DNA from 4 places in the Virgibacillus sp. LDC1 genome. Region 2 is predicted to be linked to each of the others. Evidence: predicted binding sites of a transcription regulator. Region 2 holds the regulator's gene; each other region holds the start of a gene.
What was found. The regulator Rex, encoded in region 2, represses fermentation and respiration genes when NADH is low (regulators of the CRP and FNR family bind a similar motif). The targets are predictions, from matches to a motif close to TTGTGAAATATTTCACAA.
Positions count from the first base shown of each region.

Region 1 (4,050 bases), on a different contig from region 2:
AACAGCCAGACCTCGTTGGCATCCCAGAACGGGCCGATCGAGTTGATCAGCACCCGGCGCTGGGTATCATTTTTGGCCAGCAGCTGCGTGGACATCCCGACCCCAAAGTCGAAGCCCTCCAAGAAGAAGAACCCGATAAACAATACGGCAACAAGCACAAACCACAGTTCGTTAAGAGACAGCATTGTAGCCCTCCTTATTAAACGGATCGCTTGCGTGGTGGTCGTCTTCCTCCGCCGCATACGGTCCTTTCTTAATGACTTTGATGAACAGATACGCCATGACGGCTGCCAGCACCGCATAAATGGCGGTAAACATGATGAGCGAGAACAGAATCGAGCCTGCGCTCACGTTCGGTGAAACACTGTTCTCCGTAGTGATCAGCCCGAATACCGTCCACGGCTGTCGTCCGATCTCCGTCATAATCCACCCCGACGTGTTGGCGATGAACGGCAGCGAAATACCGAACAGCATCAGTCTGAGGAACCATTTGCCAGCCTTCTCGACCTTTTTGCGCAGCATCAGCCATGCTCCGTACAATCCCAGCAGAATCATGATGCTGCCTGCGGCCACCATAATCCGGAAGCTCCAGAACGTGGTACGGACCGGCGGGATATAGTCTCCAGGGCCATATTCCTGCTCATATTGCGCTTGCAGCTCTTTCATTCCGATGACTTCGCCGGAAAATTTGCTGTAGGACAAAAAGCTGAGCAAATACGGGATTTTGAACTCCATCGTGTTCTCCTGCTTATCCGGATCGATGGCTGCAATGACCGTCCAAGGCGCAGGATCGTCACTCGTTTCCCACAGGCTCTCCGCAGCGGCCATCTTCATCGGCTGCGTATCCACCAGATACTGCGCCTGCTGGTGACCGAATACCGCAACCAGAATGGAGGTGATGAGGCCAATCACGATGGCGATGTGAAATGATTTTTTAAAGAAATCCAAATCCTGCTTCTTCATCAGCTTGTAGGCACTCACACCTGCTACGAGGAACGCCCCGGTTGCCAAAGCTCCGAAGATCGTGTGCGGGAACTCCACCAGCAGCTGACCGTTCGTAATCAGTGCGAAGAAATCGTTCATCTCCGCCCGCCCATTGTTTATCTCGAACCCGACGGGACGCTGCATGAACGAATTCGCTGCCAGAATCCAGAAGGCGGACATCAGGGTGCCGAAGGACACCAGCCAGATGCTGAGCAGATGGACCTTCTTCGATAACCGGTCCCACCCGAATATCCACAGCCCAATAAACGTCGACTCAAGGAAAAATGCCAGCAGAGCTTCGATCGCAAGCGGTGTGCCAAACACGTCCCCGACAAAGCGCGAGTAATCCGACCAGTTCATGCCGAACTGGAATTCCTGCAGAATCCCCGTCACAACCCCGACCGCAAAGTTAATCAGGAACAGCTTTCCCCAGAACTTGGCCATTTTCTTGTAGACTTCCTGGCCTTTGACAACATACATCGTCTCCATGATGGCAATCAGAAACGCCAATCCGATGGACAACGGTACGAAAATAAAGTGAAAAATGGTTGTCGATGCGAATTGAATTCGCGCCAGCATAACCGGATCCATATCAGATACCCCTTCCTTTAGCTCACGTGATCACTTCAAATTTGATTCTTTTTGTATTGTCGCAGACCGCGATGCAAAGGATTGTGATAAACATCACAATATCAGGACTGAAACCGGGGCAAAAAGTTATAAATTTGTGACGAAAATCACTAAGTGGACAACGGTATAACTGAGCATCGAAAAAATGGAAACGGCTCGCTGCCTCTGCCGGCGGTCAAAACGTTGTATTTACGATACAAAAAAGCAGGTTCGCCATCAGGCCAACCTGCTTCGGTATGTCTGCAACCTTATTGAACCGGGCCAATCTCGGTCTCGATGAGCTTGAATTCCGTTACGTCCGCGATCCCGCGGTTGGTAATGCGGATTTCCGGAATCACCGGCAGCGCAATGAGCGAGAAGGTCATGAACGGTGCATGGATGTAGCATCCAAGCTCCTTCCAAGCTTCCTCCAAGGCAGCGACTTCCTCCGCTACGATCTCAACCGGACGGTCCGCCAGCAAACCAGCAATCGGCATCGCCACCTTCGCCAGCACCTTGCCGTCCCGTACCACGATCATGCCGCCTCCGCACGCCGCCAGCTCATTCGCCGCGAGTGCCATATCCTCGGCATTCGTGCCCATCACGAGCAGATTGTGGCTGTCGTGCGCAACCGTGGAAGCAACCGCGCCGGTCTTGAGTCCGAAGCCGTTCGCAAAACCGAGCGAGATTTGCCCGGTTGCGCTGTGGCGCTCGATGCATGCCAGCTGAACCACATCTTGATTCAGGTCCGGCTGGATGACGCCTTGCTCCACAGAGAGCACCGCGGTCATTTTAGCGGTACGGGCACTGTTCTCGATGACGCGCACCACATTCACTTCCGTACGCGTCGCATCGAACTTGCTGCGCTGCAGAAAGTCATCAGCGGTAAGCGAACGCTGCAGCCGAACCGATTGAAAGGCTTTTTCCGGGTATTGATATACCGGGAACTCCTTCACGAGCCGGCCGTTCTCTGCAACCACTTCGCCATCCGTGATCACGACTGAAGGTACCATGCTCAACAGATCATCAATCAGCAAAATATCCGCCGTTTTGCCAGGTGAAATGCTGCCCAGCTCCATGTCCATGCCGAAATAACGAGCCACGTTGATCGTTCCCAGCTGGATCGCCGTAACCGGGTCCACGCCCTCTTCTATAGCGCGGCGGACCACATGGTTCATGTGACCGAGCCTCAGCAGCGTCTGTGGATACACATCATCCGTAACCAGAGAAATATTGTCTGTTCGCACCTTATCTTCCGTTATGACCTTAACAACTTCCTTTACATCCTGCCAAGCCGAACCCTCGCGGATCATCAGGTGCATGCCGAGACGGACCTTCTCCAGGGCCTGTTCTCTCGTTACCGTCTCATGGTCGGAGCTTACGCCGGTTGCCATATATGCCTGCAGCATCCGGTCATCCTCGGCCGGAAAATGCCCTGTTACGGTCTTGCCTGCACGCAGCGTAGCTTCAATCTCCCCGCTCATGGTCGGATCGCCGTACACGACGCCCGGGAAGTTCATCACTTCGCCAAGCCCGGCGACGCCAGGCCAGGTCAGCCCTTCCTCGATGTCGGCTACGCCCAGCTGCGCACCGGCATCCTCCAGATCAAACGTCGCCGGTACGCAGGAAGGAATGGTGGTGAACACCTTCATCGGCAGCTGCTGCCCTTCCTCGTGCATCCAGCGCACGCCCTCCATGCCGAATACGTTGGCGATCTCATGGGGATCCATATAAACCCCGGTCGTTCCGCTAACGATAGCCGCCTTGGCAAACTCGGTCACGGTGAGCATCGTGCTCTCCACATGCATATGACCGTCGAGCAGACCAGGCGAGATAAACCGGCCATTCGCTTCGATCACCTGCGTCCCTTTCCCGATCGTATGATCGGCGTTGCCGATATAAGCGATGCGCCCGTACGCCATCGCCACGTCTACCCGTTCCTGAAGCTCACCCGTAAACACATTGACCAGCGTGCCGTTTTTGATAACCAGATCGGCTGGCTCTTGTCCTAACGCAACCTTCCCCAGCTGCCGGCTGACCTCGTATCGTTTCTGTCTTTTAATTGAACTCATGATGAATGCACGCTCCCCTTTTTTTAGATATCAGAACGTATAAACTTCGAAGCTCGTAACTTCCTGATATCGCAATAAAAACTTCATCTAATCGCGGTCTGTCATCTGTGAAAGTGCGTCGATAGACGTTTTTCTTATAGATATCAGAACGTATAAACTTCGAAGCCTGTAACTTCCTGATATCGCAATAAAAACTTCATCTAATCGCGGTCTGTCATCTGTGAAAGTGCGTCGATAGACGTTTTTCTTATAGATATCAGAACGTATAAACTTCGAAGCTTGTAACTTCCTGATATCGCAATAAAAACTTCATCTAATCGCGGTCTGTCATCTGTGAAAGTGCGTCGATAGACGTTTTTCTTTTAGATATCAGAACGTATAAACT
Region 1 covers NZ_JAOXLZ010000006.1:398,646-402,695, reverse strand. The annotation lists gene cydB (cytochrome d ubiquinol oxidase subunit II) at 1-185, opposite strand, end outside; gene OHJ21_RS29685 (cytochrome ubiquinol oxidase subunit I) at 172-1,575, opposite strand; gene ade (adenine deaminase) at 1,863-3,665, opposite strand.
Region 1: a site for Rex is predicted at 1,657-1,674, ahead of OHJ21_RS29685 (cytochrome ubiquinol oxidase subunit I). Genes of this name have one in related genera too.

Region 2 (4,050 bases):
ACGGAGCCCAATCCCTTGGCCGATGTAAGCTTCGAGCAATACATGAATGATGTACGTGAACGCCTGAAGGAAACGCTGCCTCATTACGAGAGCAGGGATGCCCAGGACATGATGTTCCAGGAAGTGATGCAGGCACTCGATAACAATAAACATTTATTAATCGAGGCCGGCACGGGAACAGGCAAATCCCTCGGGTATTTGCTGCCGTCGATTTATCAAAGCGTGAAGCAGGAACAGAAGGTTATGGTGAGCACGCATACGATCAACCTTCAAGAACAGCTGCGTGACCGGGATATTCCCCTGCTCACCCAGGTTGTTCCTTTTCCGTTTAAAGCGGCTATTTTCAAGGGAAGAGGCCATTATTTGTGTTTGAGAAAATTTGAACATAAAATAAATAGAAGAGATTTTCATTCACCGAAGGAAGATGTGATCACCGCGGCGCAGATGCTGGTCTGGCTGACCCAGACGGAGAACGGGGATGATGAGGAGCTGAACCTTGGCGGCCGCGGAGGGGATTTCTGGGAGACCATCTCCAGCGATTCGGATTCCTGTCTTGGCCGTGCCTGCCCATGGTTCCGCAAATGCTACTATCACAGAGCCAAGCATGAAGCGGGCATCGCGGATGTTGTCATTACGAACCATTCGAAGCTGTTCACCGACGTAAAAGCGAATCACCAGCTGCTTCCGAGTTATGAGCGTCTCGTCATCGACGAAGCGCATCATTTGGAGGATGTCGCCGGCAAGCACCTTGGCTTGCAGATGAAATATTTTTCGGTTGTCCATACGCTAACCCGTATGTACAAAGACAGCCGCAGCGGTCAGCTCCCGGCTCTTCGCCAGCTGCTGCAAGTTTCATCCCATGAGAAGGCTGTCGAGTGGTCTTCCATCATAGATCGGATTTATCCGGATCTGATCACCGTAAAAGAGAATTGGGATCGACTCAGCGATCAATTGTTCGGACTGCTTCCGGAACGCGGAGATGCATCTCCAGGAGACGCCGGTCAATTCTCGCTTCGCTTATCGCCTCTTAAGAAGCCGAAGGATTGGGATTCGCTTGCCGAGCTGGAACATCAAATTCATGTGATACTGGGCGATGTCGTACGCAAGGGTGACAAGCTGATCGCCGAAATGAAGGAAGATCTCGACGATTACAGTGCCGACAGTCTGTTAACAGACCTATCGGGTCTGTTTAAGGACCTGGCCGCACACCGCGAGGACCTGAGGTCCTTCATGGCCCTGAATGATGAAGGCACGGTATACTGGATGGAGGCTAACGGCAATTTCCGCGGGAAATCGCTGCAACTTTATGCGGTGCCTGTCGATGTAAGCACCCACTTGAAGGAATTGTTTTTTGACAAGAAACAAAGCGTGATCCTGACGTCGGCGACCTTGTCGGTGGACAAATCGTTCCAGTTCATGATCGAGAATTTGGGTCTACAGGAAGCGGCAGATAGCGGCAACCTGAACACGGTTCTGCTGCCGTCCCCGTTTAATTACAGGGAGCAGGCTCTCCTTGTCGTGCCGCGCGATTTTCCGAGCGTGAAGGGCTCGGTCGGGGATGCACTCTTTGTGAATACACTAGTGCAATCATTGGCCGATACGGCAATCGCTACGCATGGACGTATGCTTGTCCTGTTCACCTCGTACCGGATGCTGCGTCAGGTGCATGAGCCCTTGAAGGAGGCGCTGGCATCCAGCGATATTACCGTACTGGGACAAGGGATGGATGGAACCAGCCGTACCAAGTTAATCCGGAGATTCCAGGATAGCAGCGCCTCGGTTCTGCTGGGTACCAGCTCCTTCTGGGAAGGGGTTGACATACCCGGTGAGGCGCTCACTTGCCTTGCGATCGTCCGGCTGCCGTTCCAGCCGCCGAATCACCCTTTGGTTGAAGCCAAGAGCGAATTGCTGCAGCAGCAGAAGAAGAACCCCTTCATGAAGCTTTCGGTTCCGCAAGCCGTCATTCGCTTCAAACAGGGATTTGGCCGACTGGTACGGACAGCGCAAGACAAGGGGATTGTCATCGTGTACGATACCCGGGTCATTGAATCCTATTACGGAAAATATTTCCTATATTCCTTGCCGGGACCAAAGATGGAGCACATGCCGACCGAGGGGATTGTTCCCCGAATTTCGGAATGGCTGCAGGAAGAGGCAGGCGTAGAGAACCAAGCTGAATAAAGTGAAACCATGAACGATCACATTGAAATGTAGTTATTAACCTATTATTAGGGGGAGCATGCATGAAATCGGAAAAAATTTCGGAAGCCGTGGTCCGCAGATTACCTGTATACTTGCGCTATTTGAATGAGCTTCAGAAAAGGGAGGTCTCCACGGTTTCCTCCCAGGAACTGGGACAAAAACTGGACCTCAATCCTGCTCAAATTCGTAAGGACCTAGCGTATTTCGGTGATTTTGGACGGAAAGGGATCGGATATGACGTATCTTATCTGATCGAGAAAATTCGCCAGATTCTAAAGCTGGACCAGAAGATCAATGTCGCATTGATTGGGGCCGGTAATCTTGGACATGCATTATCAAATTACAATGCATTTCTGAAGGACAATATGAAGATTGTGGCGGTTTTCGATTCGTATTCTCCCAAAGTTGGTATGAAAATAAACAATTTGGTTGTACAGCCGATGGAGGAACTGGAGAAGACGGTTCATGAGTACGGCATTCGTATCGGGATTATCACCGTTCCGGATTTTGAAGCGCAAAATGTAGCGAATCAGCTTATCGCCGCAGGCATCGAGGCTATTCTGAATTTTGCGCCGACCATCCTGAAAGCTCCATCCCATATCCGGATTCATACGGCTGATTTTACTACGGATTTGCAAAGTTTGGCCTATTATTTGGATAACGGTAAGGAGGATACAGCACATGACGACAACGAAGTGGATGGTTAAAAACGGAACGTTTGCGGTACTAGAGAAAGGAAGGTCCGTGCTACGCGGATATATGGTTGTGGAGAATGACCGGATAACCTACCTGGGTGAAGAAGAGCCAACCGTCCAAGAGGGAACAGAAATTATCGACGGAACCCATCTGTTTTTCCTGCCTGGATTGGTGAACACGCACGGACATGCGGCGATGTCGCTTCTCCGCGGTTATGGCGACGATCTGGCACTGCAGGTATGGCTTCAGGAAAAAATGTGGCCTATGGAAGCCAAATTCACGGCCGACGATGTTTACTGGGGAACCTCACTCTCCGTGCTTGAGATGATCAAAGGCGGAACCACGACGTTTGTGGATATGTATGATCATATGGATCAGGTTGCAAATGTTGTGCAGGACTCAGGAATGCGCGGCGTACTGACACGCGGTGTCATCGGATTATGTCCGCCTGAGGTGCAGCAGCAGAAGCTGGATGAGGCGGTTGCATTCGCGAAAGACTGGCATGGCAAGGCGGACGGAAGAATTACGACGATGATCTCGCCGCATGCACCTTACACATGCCCGCCGGATTTCATCGAGAAATTCGTTCAGGCATCCCATGATCTGAATCTGCCTTTGCATACGCATATGTCCGAAACGGAAACGGAAGTCGCTCAGAATGTAAATGATTACGGACTCCGCCCTGTTGCCCATTTGGAGAAGCTTGGCATGTTTTCCCGTCCAACGCTGCTTGCGCATGCCGTCCATCTGACCGATGAAGAAATCGAAATCCTGGCTAAGCATCAAGTGATGGTGTCGCATAATCCAGGCAGCAATCTGAAGCTTGCCAGCGGCATCGCTCGCGTGCCTGCACTACTGAAAGCCGGGGTCACCGTGTCTTTGGGTACCGATGGACCTGCGAGCAATAATAATCTGGATATGTTTGAAGAGATGCGCCTGGCGGCACTGATCCATAAAGGAGTAAGCGGGGATCCAACCGCGATTCCTGCATCCGAAGCGCTTCGGATGGGTACAGAGTATGGTGCCAAGTCAGCTTTCCTTGCGGATATCGGTACGCTTGCGGTAGGAATGAAGGCAGATATGATCGCACTGAACACGGATCAGGCGCACTTCCTTCCGAAGACGGATTATATTTCTCATGCTATCTACTCC
Region 2 covers NZ_JAOXLZ010000001.1:746,392-750,441, forward strand. The annotation lists gene dinG (ATP-dependent DNA helicase DinG) at 1-2,181, shown strand, start outside; gene OHJ21_RS03560 (redox-sensing transcriptional repressor Rex) at 2,244-2,909, shown strand; gene OHJ21_RS03565 (amidohydrolase) at 2,884-4,050, shown strand, end outside.

Region 3 (4,050 bases), 260 kb from region 2:
ATGGCCGTTTACCCGATTGGTGCATGTGTGGAGTGTTCCGTTGAATTATGTGGGTAGAAGATATATCCTGTATAGAAAGCACCGTAAATTTGAATCGTAGAGCGGAAGAAGGCTGTTTGGCCTTCTTTTCTACGTCAGAGGAGTAATGGAAATGAAGAATCAGCCGATCTTTAATTACCAAAGTGAAATGGATAAGCTTCGAGCCCGGTTTCAATTCGATTTCGTGTCCATGGCGTTGGTGCAGCCGGCTGAAGACCGATTTGTATTGACCTGGCAGTATGCCTCGGGAAACATAAACGAGAGGTATAAGCGTATCGTTTTACATTCCGGCAAAGGCATCGCCGGCATGGTGTTTAAGACGGGAAAACCGATGCTGATTCAAAACGTGAATGCCGATATTGAATCAAAGGACTTGTATAATTATCCGATTATCGTTGCCGAGCAGTTGAAAAGCCTTGGCGCATTACCGCTGTGGGAAGGCTCTCGCGTCAGGGGTGTTTTGCTTGTGGGCTATCGCAAGGAAAACGTGCTGGATCCACTGTCCTTTGAATCGTTTCAGGAAGGAATAGGCACGGAATTTGGGGCTTTTTATGCCAAGGAGGTATCACAGCCTTGATTCAAATGACGGATGAGCATTTAAGCGAACTGCTTAGAAATATGTATCAGAATAGCATGGAGGCCATTTTTTTTATTGACGAAAAGGGCAGCGTGGTGGCAATGAATCCGGCAGCGGAGAACATCCTAGACATTGAAGTGATCGAGAGGATGCAGTCCGGTGCGGATGGTTCCTTCTGCCAAACCTGCAAAGGCTACACCGATGAACAGGATCTCATAACCTGCTCCACTTGCTATCTGGATTATCCGGATGGAGAGTTTTCATCGTTCCAAGTCTATCTGAAGACACGTGGCGAAGGAATCGTTCCCTATGCGGCCAGTTACCATATCATCGATGAAGCTCGCGGCATCCGGGTCATGATGCTCCTCGATCTGACGAAGCAGCAGAAGACACAGGAAATACTGCAGCGGACGAATATGCTGAAATACGTTATCAAGGCACAGGAGGACGAGCGCAAGCGGATATCCCGCGAACTGCATGATAGCGTGGCTCAAGAGCTGCTCAGCTCACTGGTCGACCTGCGTGTTGTTAAATATATGAACGTGGGCGAGGATGTGCTCAAGAAACTGCACCAGACCGAGGTATCTTTAACCAGGCTTCTGGATGATATCCGGCATTTATCCGTTGAACTCAGGCCGGCTTCATTAGATGATTTGGGGCTTGAGGCTGCCTTCCGCTCCCATTTTAAATGGATTGGAAAGAACTACGGAGTGCTGGTTGATTTTTCTGCGGAGTTAGCGGCAGCACGCTACGGCAGCGAGATTGAAACGGTTGTGTACCGGGTATGCCAGGAAGCGGTGCTGAATGCCATGAAATATTCAGGAACGGATGAGGTGCATGTACGCTTATGTGAAGTGAATGGCTACCTTCAGTTAACCGTCCGGGACCGTGGAGTCGGGTTTAACAGGGTCATTGATGAAGCTAAGGGAACCGGACTGGGACTGTACGGGATGCGCGAACGCGCAGAGCTGGTCGGTGGTCAGTTTATTTTGCTTTCCGCTCCCGGTGAGGGTACGACGATTCAGCTTAACATTCCGCTTACGAATGGTGACGACAAGCTGGAGGTGATGGGTACATGAAAATTGTGATTGCGGATGATCATGCCGTGGTCCGCAGCGGATTTTCCATGATTCTGAATTACCAGGAAGATATGGAGGTTGTCGCGACGGCGGCAGACGGCATGGAAGCTTACACCATGGTGGCGAAGCACCGGCCGAATGTGCTGTTGATGGATTTAAGCATGCCTCCCGGCGAAAGCGGGCTGATTGCGACCGGCAAGATCAGCAGTGAATTTCCGGAAACGAAAATTCTGATTCTAACCATGTATGATGATGACGATTATCTGTTTCATGTTTTAAAAAACGGGGCTTCAGGTTACGTACTCAAAAATGCGCCGGATGATGAATTAATCTCCGCCATCCGCATGGTGCATAAGGGAGGGACCTATATCCATCCCCAGATGGCTACATCCCTGGTTCGGGAGTTTATTAAGAAAGATAGTGAGAGTGCGGAGCAAGATCCGTTTAACAGTCTGTCCAAAAGGGAGATTGAGATCCTGCCTCTGATCGCCAAGGGTTATGGCAATAAGGAAATCGCAGAAAAACTATTCGTATCGGTCAAGACGGTGGAAGCGCACAAGGCCAAAATCATGGAAAAGCTGAATTTGAAAAGCCGTCCGGAGTTAGTGGAATATGCATTGAAGAAAAAATTGCTGGATTTTTAGTCCTTACATATACAAGAGGGCGCAATTAAGGGTCGTTGCTTTAAGGAATAGGGAAGTTCCCCGGAGAGATTCAGGGAACTTCCCTATTAGCATTGTGAATAGGTGCACGTACAATAGGAGCTGGGGATCAATATGCCATTCATTATGCTTTAGAAAAGGTGATGGAAATGATCAAAAAGCTGCAGCTTCCGCTGCAAACAATGAATCTGGTGCTTGGCTTTATGGTATGGGTCATCATCTCCGCGCTCCTGCCGTTTATTCGAGAGGACATCTCCATTTCGGCCGACCGGCTCGCGATTCTGACGGCTATTCCGGTGGTGCTGGGTTCCGTTCTCCGGATTCCGCTTGGCTATTACGCCAATGTGGTGGGAGCACGAATTGTTTTTATCGCCAGCTTCATCCTGCTGCTGTTTCCGGTCTATTTTATCAGCGCGGCTTCCTCCTTTACGCATCTGGTGATCGGAGGTTTGTTCCTGGGGATCGGGGGGGCCGTGTTCTCGGTTGGCGTGACCTCATTGCCTAAATATTATGCGAAAGAGAAGCTGGGACTCGTGAATGGGATTTACGGGATGGGCAACATCGGTACCGCCATTACCACATTTGCTGCACCGGTCATCGCGACTCAGATCGGATGGTCCAAAACCGTCCAGCTGTATTTGGTTCTACTTCTGATATTTGCCGTGCTAAATGCATTTTTAGGCGATCGCAAAGAAATAAAGGTAAAAACACCGGTAATGGAACAGATCAAGGGCGTGTATAAAAATGAAAAATTGTGGTTTTTCTCGCTTTTTTATTTTATTACATTCGGTTCGTTCGTGGCCTTTACAGTGTACTTGCCAAACTTCCTGGTGACCCATTTTGAGCTTGCGAAGGTGGACGCCGGGATGCGGACGGCAGGGTTCATTTTGGTAGCCACTTTATTACGTCCCGTAGGCGGCTGGCTTGCGGATAAATTTAAACCGCTGTTCTTATTAATGGGCGTATTCATAGGGCTCACGGCTGCGGCCATCCTGTTGGCATTCTCTCCATCCATTGGCTTATATACGGCCGGATGCTTAACCATTGCCGTTGGTGCCGGTCTCGGAAACGGGGTTATTTTCAAACTCGTGCCCCTTTATTTCAACAAGCAGGCGGGCATTGTGAACGGTATCGTGTCCATGATGGGCGGCCTTGGCGGATTCTTCCCGCCGCTGATGCTTTCCTTCATCCATTCGGCTACGGGGCAGTACTCCATTGGATTTATGGCCTTATCCCAGGTTGCGCTCGCCAGTTTCGTTATTGTGGTATGGATGTACTACCAGGACAAACTCACCGTACAATCGGAGGTGTTTAACTCCACCGGCCAGGGGATTCTGGTTACGGATCCGAACGGTAGGATCAATGCCGTCAATCCGGCATTCACGAAGTTAACCGGATATTCGGAGGAGGAAGTACTCGGCAAAAATCCGAGCGTATTGAAGTCCGGAAGACAATCACCGGCGTTTTATCAGGCGATGTGGTCTGAAATCAGGGAACACGGGAGCTGGCAGGGGGAGATTTGGAACCGCCGGAAAGATGGAGAAGAGTACTTGGAGCTGCTGACGATTAACGCGGTAAAGGACGAATCGGGTGACATCGTTCAGTATGTGGGTACCTTCAGCGATATTACTTATCATCCGCCTGGCCGTTGTTCGAATGGCTGAAGATATGAATCACGATGGCTATGAGTTGA
Region 3 covers NZ_JAOXLZ010000001.1:486,544-490,593, forward strand. The annotation lists gene narI (respiratory nitrate reductase subunit gamma) at 1-100, shown strand, start outside; gene OHJ21_RS02245 (GAF domain-containing protein) at 152-616, shown strand; gene OHJ21_RS02250 (sensor histidine kinase) at 613-1,695, shown strand; gene OHJ21_RS02255 (response regulator transcription factor) at 1,692-2,339, shown strand; gene OHJ21_RS02260 (nitrate/nitrite transporter) at 2,507-4,021, shown strand.
Region 3: a site for Rex is predicted at 2,432-2,449, ahead of OHJ21_RS02260 (nitrate/nitrite transporter). Genes of this name have one in related genera too.

Region 4 (4,050 bases), on a different contig from region 2:
CCGAAGGTTCCTGTAGCTCCAACCACCTTCATATTTTGTGAGGGCCCATTGCCGGATGGCCCCTGCTCTTCTTGAATGGTCCAACCCGCCTCCTGGCACACTTCGGATACCCGGCTCAGCGGCATATATGAATCTCGCCAGGCATCGGATGCTTGGCCGATCGGCATGTATTCAATAAAGCGGACATGAAGGGGACGATCGAGCGTCAGCGCGATAAAGTCGCGAATCTCGTCTTCGTTGAAGCCCTTCATTAACACCATGTTCAGTTTGATGGGATCCAGGCCGGCTTCATAAGCGGCTTCAATGCCTTCCAGCACTTTGCGCACTTGACCGCCGCGCGTGATGCGGGCGTATCGCTCCTCATGAAGCGAATCCAGGCTGATGTTGATTCGGGTAAGTCCCGCTTCCTTAAGCAGACGAGCTTTGGATGGGAGCATGATCCCGTTGGTGGTGAGGGAAATATCTTGAATTCCATCAATGGAAGCAATCATATGGACCAAGGACTCCAGATCCTTGCGCACCAGCGGCTCGCCGCCGGTAAGGCGTACTTTGGAGACGCCCATAGGGGCAAGGACGCGCATGATCGCTGCGATCTCTTCATAGCTCATAATCTGATCGTGAGGTTGGAATTCCACCCCTTCTTCCGGCATACAATAGACACAACGAAGATTGCATCGATCCGTCACTGAGATACGAATATAATCATGGACCCGACCGAAAGAATCTTTAAGCGGTTCGATCATGGAAATCCCCCTTTATAGCATGCATGGTCACATTGTAGCTATTCCCCGTACGGGAGTCAATGCACCTTTTGGGTCATGCCGGCAGGACAAGCTGCGGCAAAACGGCCATTGTTTTGTGAGAAGAATCACAGAAAACGCTTTCGGGATCCAGTATATTGAAGCTGTGGACAAAAGCTTTCTCCCCTTGAAAGCGAGTAGTGACATTCTAGATTTCCGAAAGTTTCCTGATTTTTCCGAAATTTTCGGAAATCATTTCAAACTGCTTTCATTAGACGTTCATCTAAGATATACTGTCAAGGATATCACATCCAACAAGAAAGGTTACCAATAGGAGGTTCGATATGGCGATATCACCTGTTCAAACTTTGGAGGTGCCTGACGTCTGTCACAGATGGCTTGAAAACCGGGGGACGGTCTACGAGCTGCTGATTGATTTTTTGGGCAATTGGCCCAGCTTGTCTATGATTGCGGAATGGAGCCGCGGAAGTGGAATTAGCAAGGCTGCGGAATGTTCGAAGGCCGGTACGGACCTGATGACATATTTATGTGGACGCTCACCTGAGGAATTGGTTCGGATTTGCGAATATGAAGGGGCGGAATACCGTCGATTGCTTCAGCAGTCCAAACAGCGTCAGGCGGCAGAGTCTCATTATACGAAGGATGGATGCGCTCAGGATTTAGCCGATTGTTATGCATCCGTCGGTGTTGCCTTTAATAAACTGCACGGCGAAGCGGACGATCATATAGCCATTGAACTGGAATTTATGACACTGCTTCATGACCGTATGCTGAACAATACGTATTGTGAACATAGCATGCTGCAATTGATGGAGGTTCAAGAGAAGTTTCTGGAGGAGCATCTGTTGTCATGGGTGCCATCTCTCTGCAAAGATTTGAAGGAATCCACGAAAAGTCCGCTGTATCAGTCGGTATTCAGTCTGCTGGAGGAGTTCCTCGCACAGGATCTGAACATGCTGAAGACGTGGAAGCATTCCAGGGAAGCTGTGCTGGTACATTAGCGAGCAAGACAACATCATCGTCATCAAAAAAAGCCCCGGTCTCCTAGTGTAGGAAGCCGGGGCTTTGGTGTTCTACTTAATCTTCGATTCTTTTCTTGCTGAACTTCATCAGGAACTCGTACACGATAGGTACCACTACGAGCGTGAGCAGCGTCGAACTGATCAGACCGCCGATAACCGTAATGCCGAGACCTTTCGAGATGATGCCTGCGCTGTTCTCCCAGCCGAATACGAGAGGCAGGAGAGCGCCGATGGTTGCGAGTGCCGTCATCAAGATTGGACGAAGACGGGTAGCCCCGGCTTCTAGCAGGGCTTCGCGGGTGCTCATTCCTTCGCGTTCCATATGGATCACGCGGTCGATCAATACAATCGCATTGGTCACGACGATACCGATCAGCATGAGTACGCCCATGAGTGCAGACACGTTCAATGTCTCGCCTGTGACGAGCAAGCCGATAATGGCTCCGATGACAATGAACGGCAGTGAGAACAGGATGGCGAACGGTGCGAGACCGCCACCGAATGTAACCACAAGCACAAAGTATACAATCGCAATGGCTGCCAGCATAGCGAGTCCAAGCTGTCCGAAGGTTTCGTTGATTTGCTCGGTGACGCCTCCGAACTGGACGGATACGCCGTCTGGAAGCTCAAGCTTGTTCACTTCAGTCTCCAGGTTGGTGGAGGCCGAACCAACATCGCTGGACAAGATATCGGCTGTGACGGTCACAACCATTTTCCCGTCGATGCGCATAATGGAATCTGGAGTCGTTCCTTTTTCCACCTTGGCCACATCTTTGATCGGTACTTCGATCCCGAGCGGAGAGGTGACGGTTTCGTTCTCGATTTCCTTAATGCTCTTATAGGTTTTGCTGTCCGTCTCAATGTAAACATTGTAAGTCTTGTCCTCAATTTTGACTTCGGTCAAGACCGGACGTTCCCGTACAGGAGCCAGCTTCATCGCGAGTTGTCCTGCTGTCAGGCCAAGGGAGCTTAGCTTCTCTTGGTCGGCAACCAGCGTATACTGCTCGAACGCATCGGACAAGCTGGTTTCTGCATTATCAAAGGTTGCGGTATCCTTGTTTGCGAGCTCTGCGATTTGATCAGCCACCGGCTTGATCTGCTCCAGAGAATCGCCAAAGACGTTAACCGTTAACTGGCTGCCGCCAAAGCCGCCGGCCGCCATGTCCATATTGGACCAAGTACCATCAGGTACTTCCTTAGCAAGATCCTCGACAAGCGCTTTTTTGACATCTTCGAAGTTTTTCGTGTCCGGGTCATACATAATATAGAACAATCCGGAATTGGCCGATCCCATGCCAAGCGGATTGCTGCCCCCGATGGAGTACTGCATCGTTTGCACGCCAGGCTGATCCAGGATCAATTTCTCTGCTTGTAATGCGCGTTCCTCTACATCCTCCAGCATGACGCCAGGTTCAGGGGAATATGTCACCATGGCATATTTGTCTTCCTGTTCAGGAATGAAGCTAACTCCAAGGTACTTCGTCAGGAACAAGCTTCCTGCCAATAATACGATGGCTGCCAGGAATGTAATGGCTTTGTGATTGAGCGTCCATTTCAGAATGGAACGATATCCGCGGGCCATTGCGCCCGGTTTCTCTGCATGATCATGTTTGTTCTTCAAGCCTTTGCGGAACAGGCTGTGCGCCATGGCGGGCACAAGCGTGATCGCCACGACCAGGGAAGCGAGCAGTGCGAAGACCATCGTCAATGCAAATGGCATGAACAGCTCTCCGACCATACCGCTGACCAGGGTAAGCGGAAGGAATACCGCGATGGTTACGATGGTGGAGGACATGATCGGTACAAACATTTCACGTGTAGCAGCGCTAATGAGCGCTCGGCCCGTCAACTTCTCGGTCGAGAGGGACATACGCCGGTAGATATTCTCGATTACGACGATCGAGTCATCGACAACCCGGCCGATGGCAACGGTCATGGCACCGAGCGACATCATATTTAGGGTGATATCCATTTGTCTCAGGCACAGAACCGCAATCAGCAAGGACAATGGAATCGAAATAATCGATATAATCGTTGAACGGATGTTGCGCAGGAAGATCATAATGATCAGAACGGCGAACAGCGCGCCGAATAATGCCTTGGAAAGCATCGTATGAACAGAGTCTTCAATCGGCTTGCCTTGGTCCAGCATGATCGTCAGATCCATGCCCGGATAAAGGCCTCTCAATTCTTCGGCCTTGTCTTTGACCTGATTGACAACGTCAACCGTATTGGCGTCGTTGGCTTTCACGATTTGGATACCGATC
Region 4 covers NZ_JAOXLZ010000006.1:494,067-498,116, forward strand. The annotation lists gene moaA (GTP 3',8-cyclase MoaA) at 1-743, opposite strand, end outside; gene OHJ21_RS30055 (TorD/DmsD family molecular chaperone) at 1,085-1,762, shown strand; gene OHJ21_RS30060 (efflux RND transporter permease subunit) at 1,839-4,050, opposite strand, start outside.
Region 4: a site for Rex is predicted at 857-874, ahead of OHJ21_RS30055 (TorD/DmsD family molecular chaperone). Genes of this name have one in related genera too.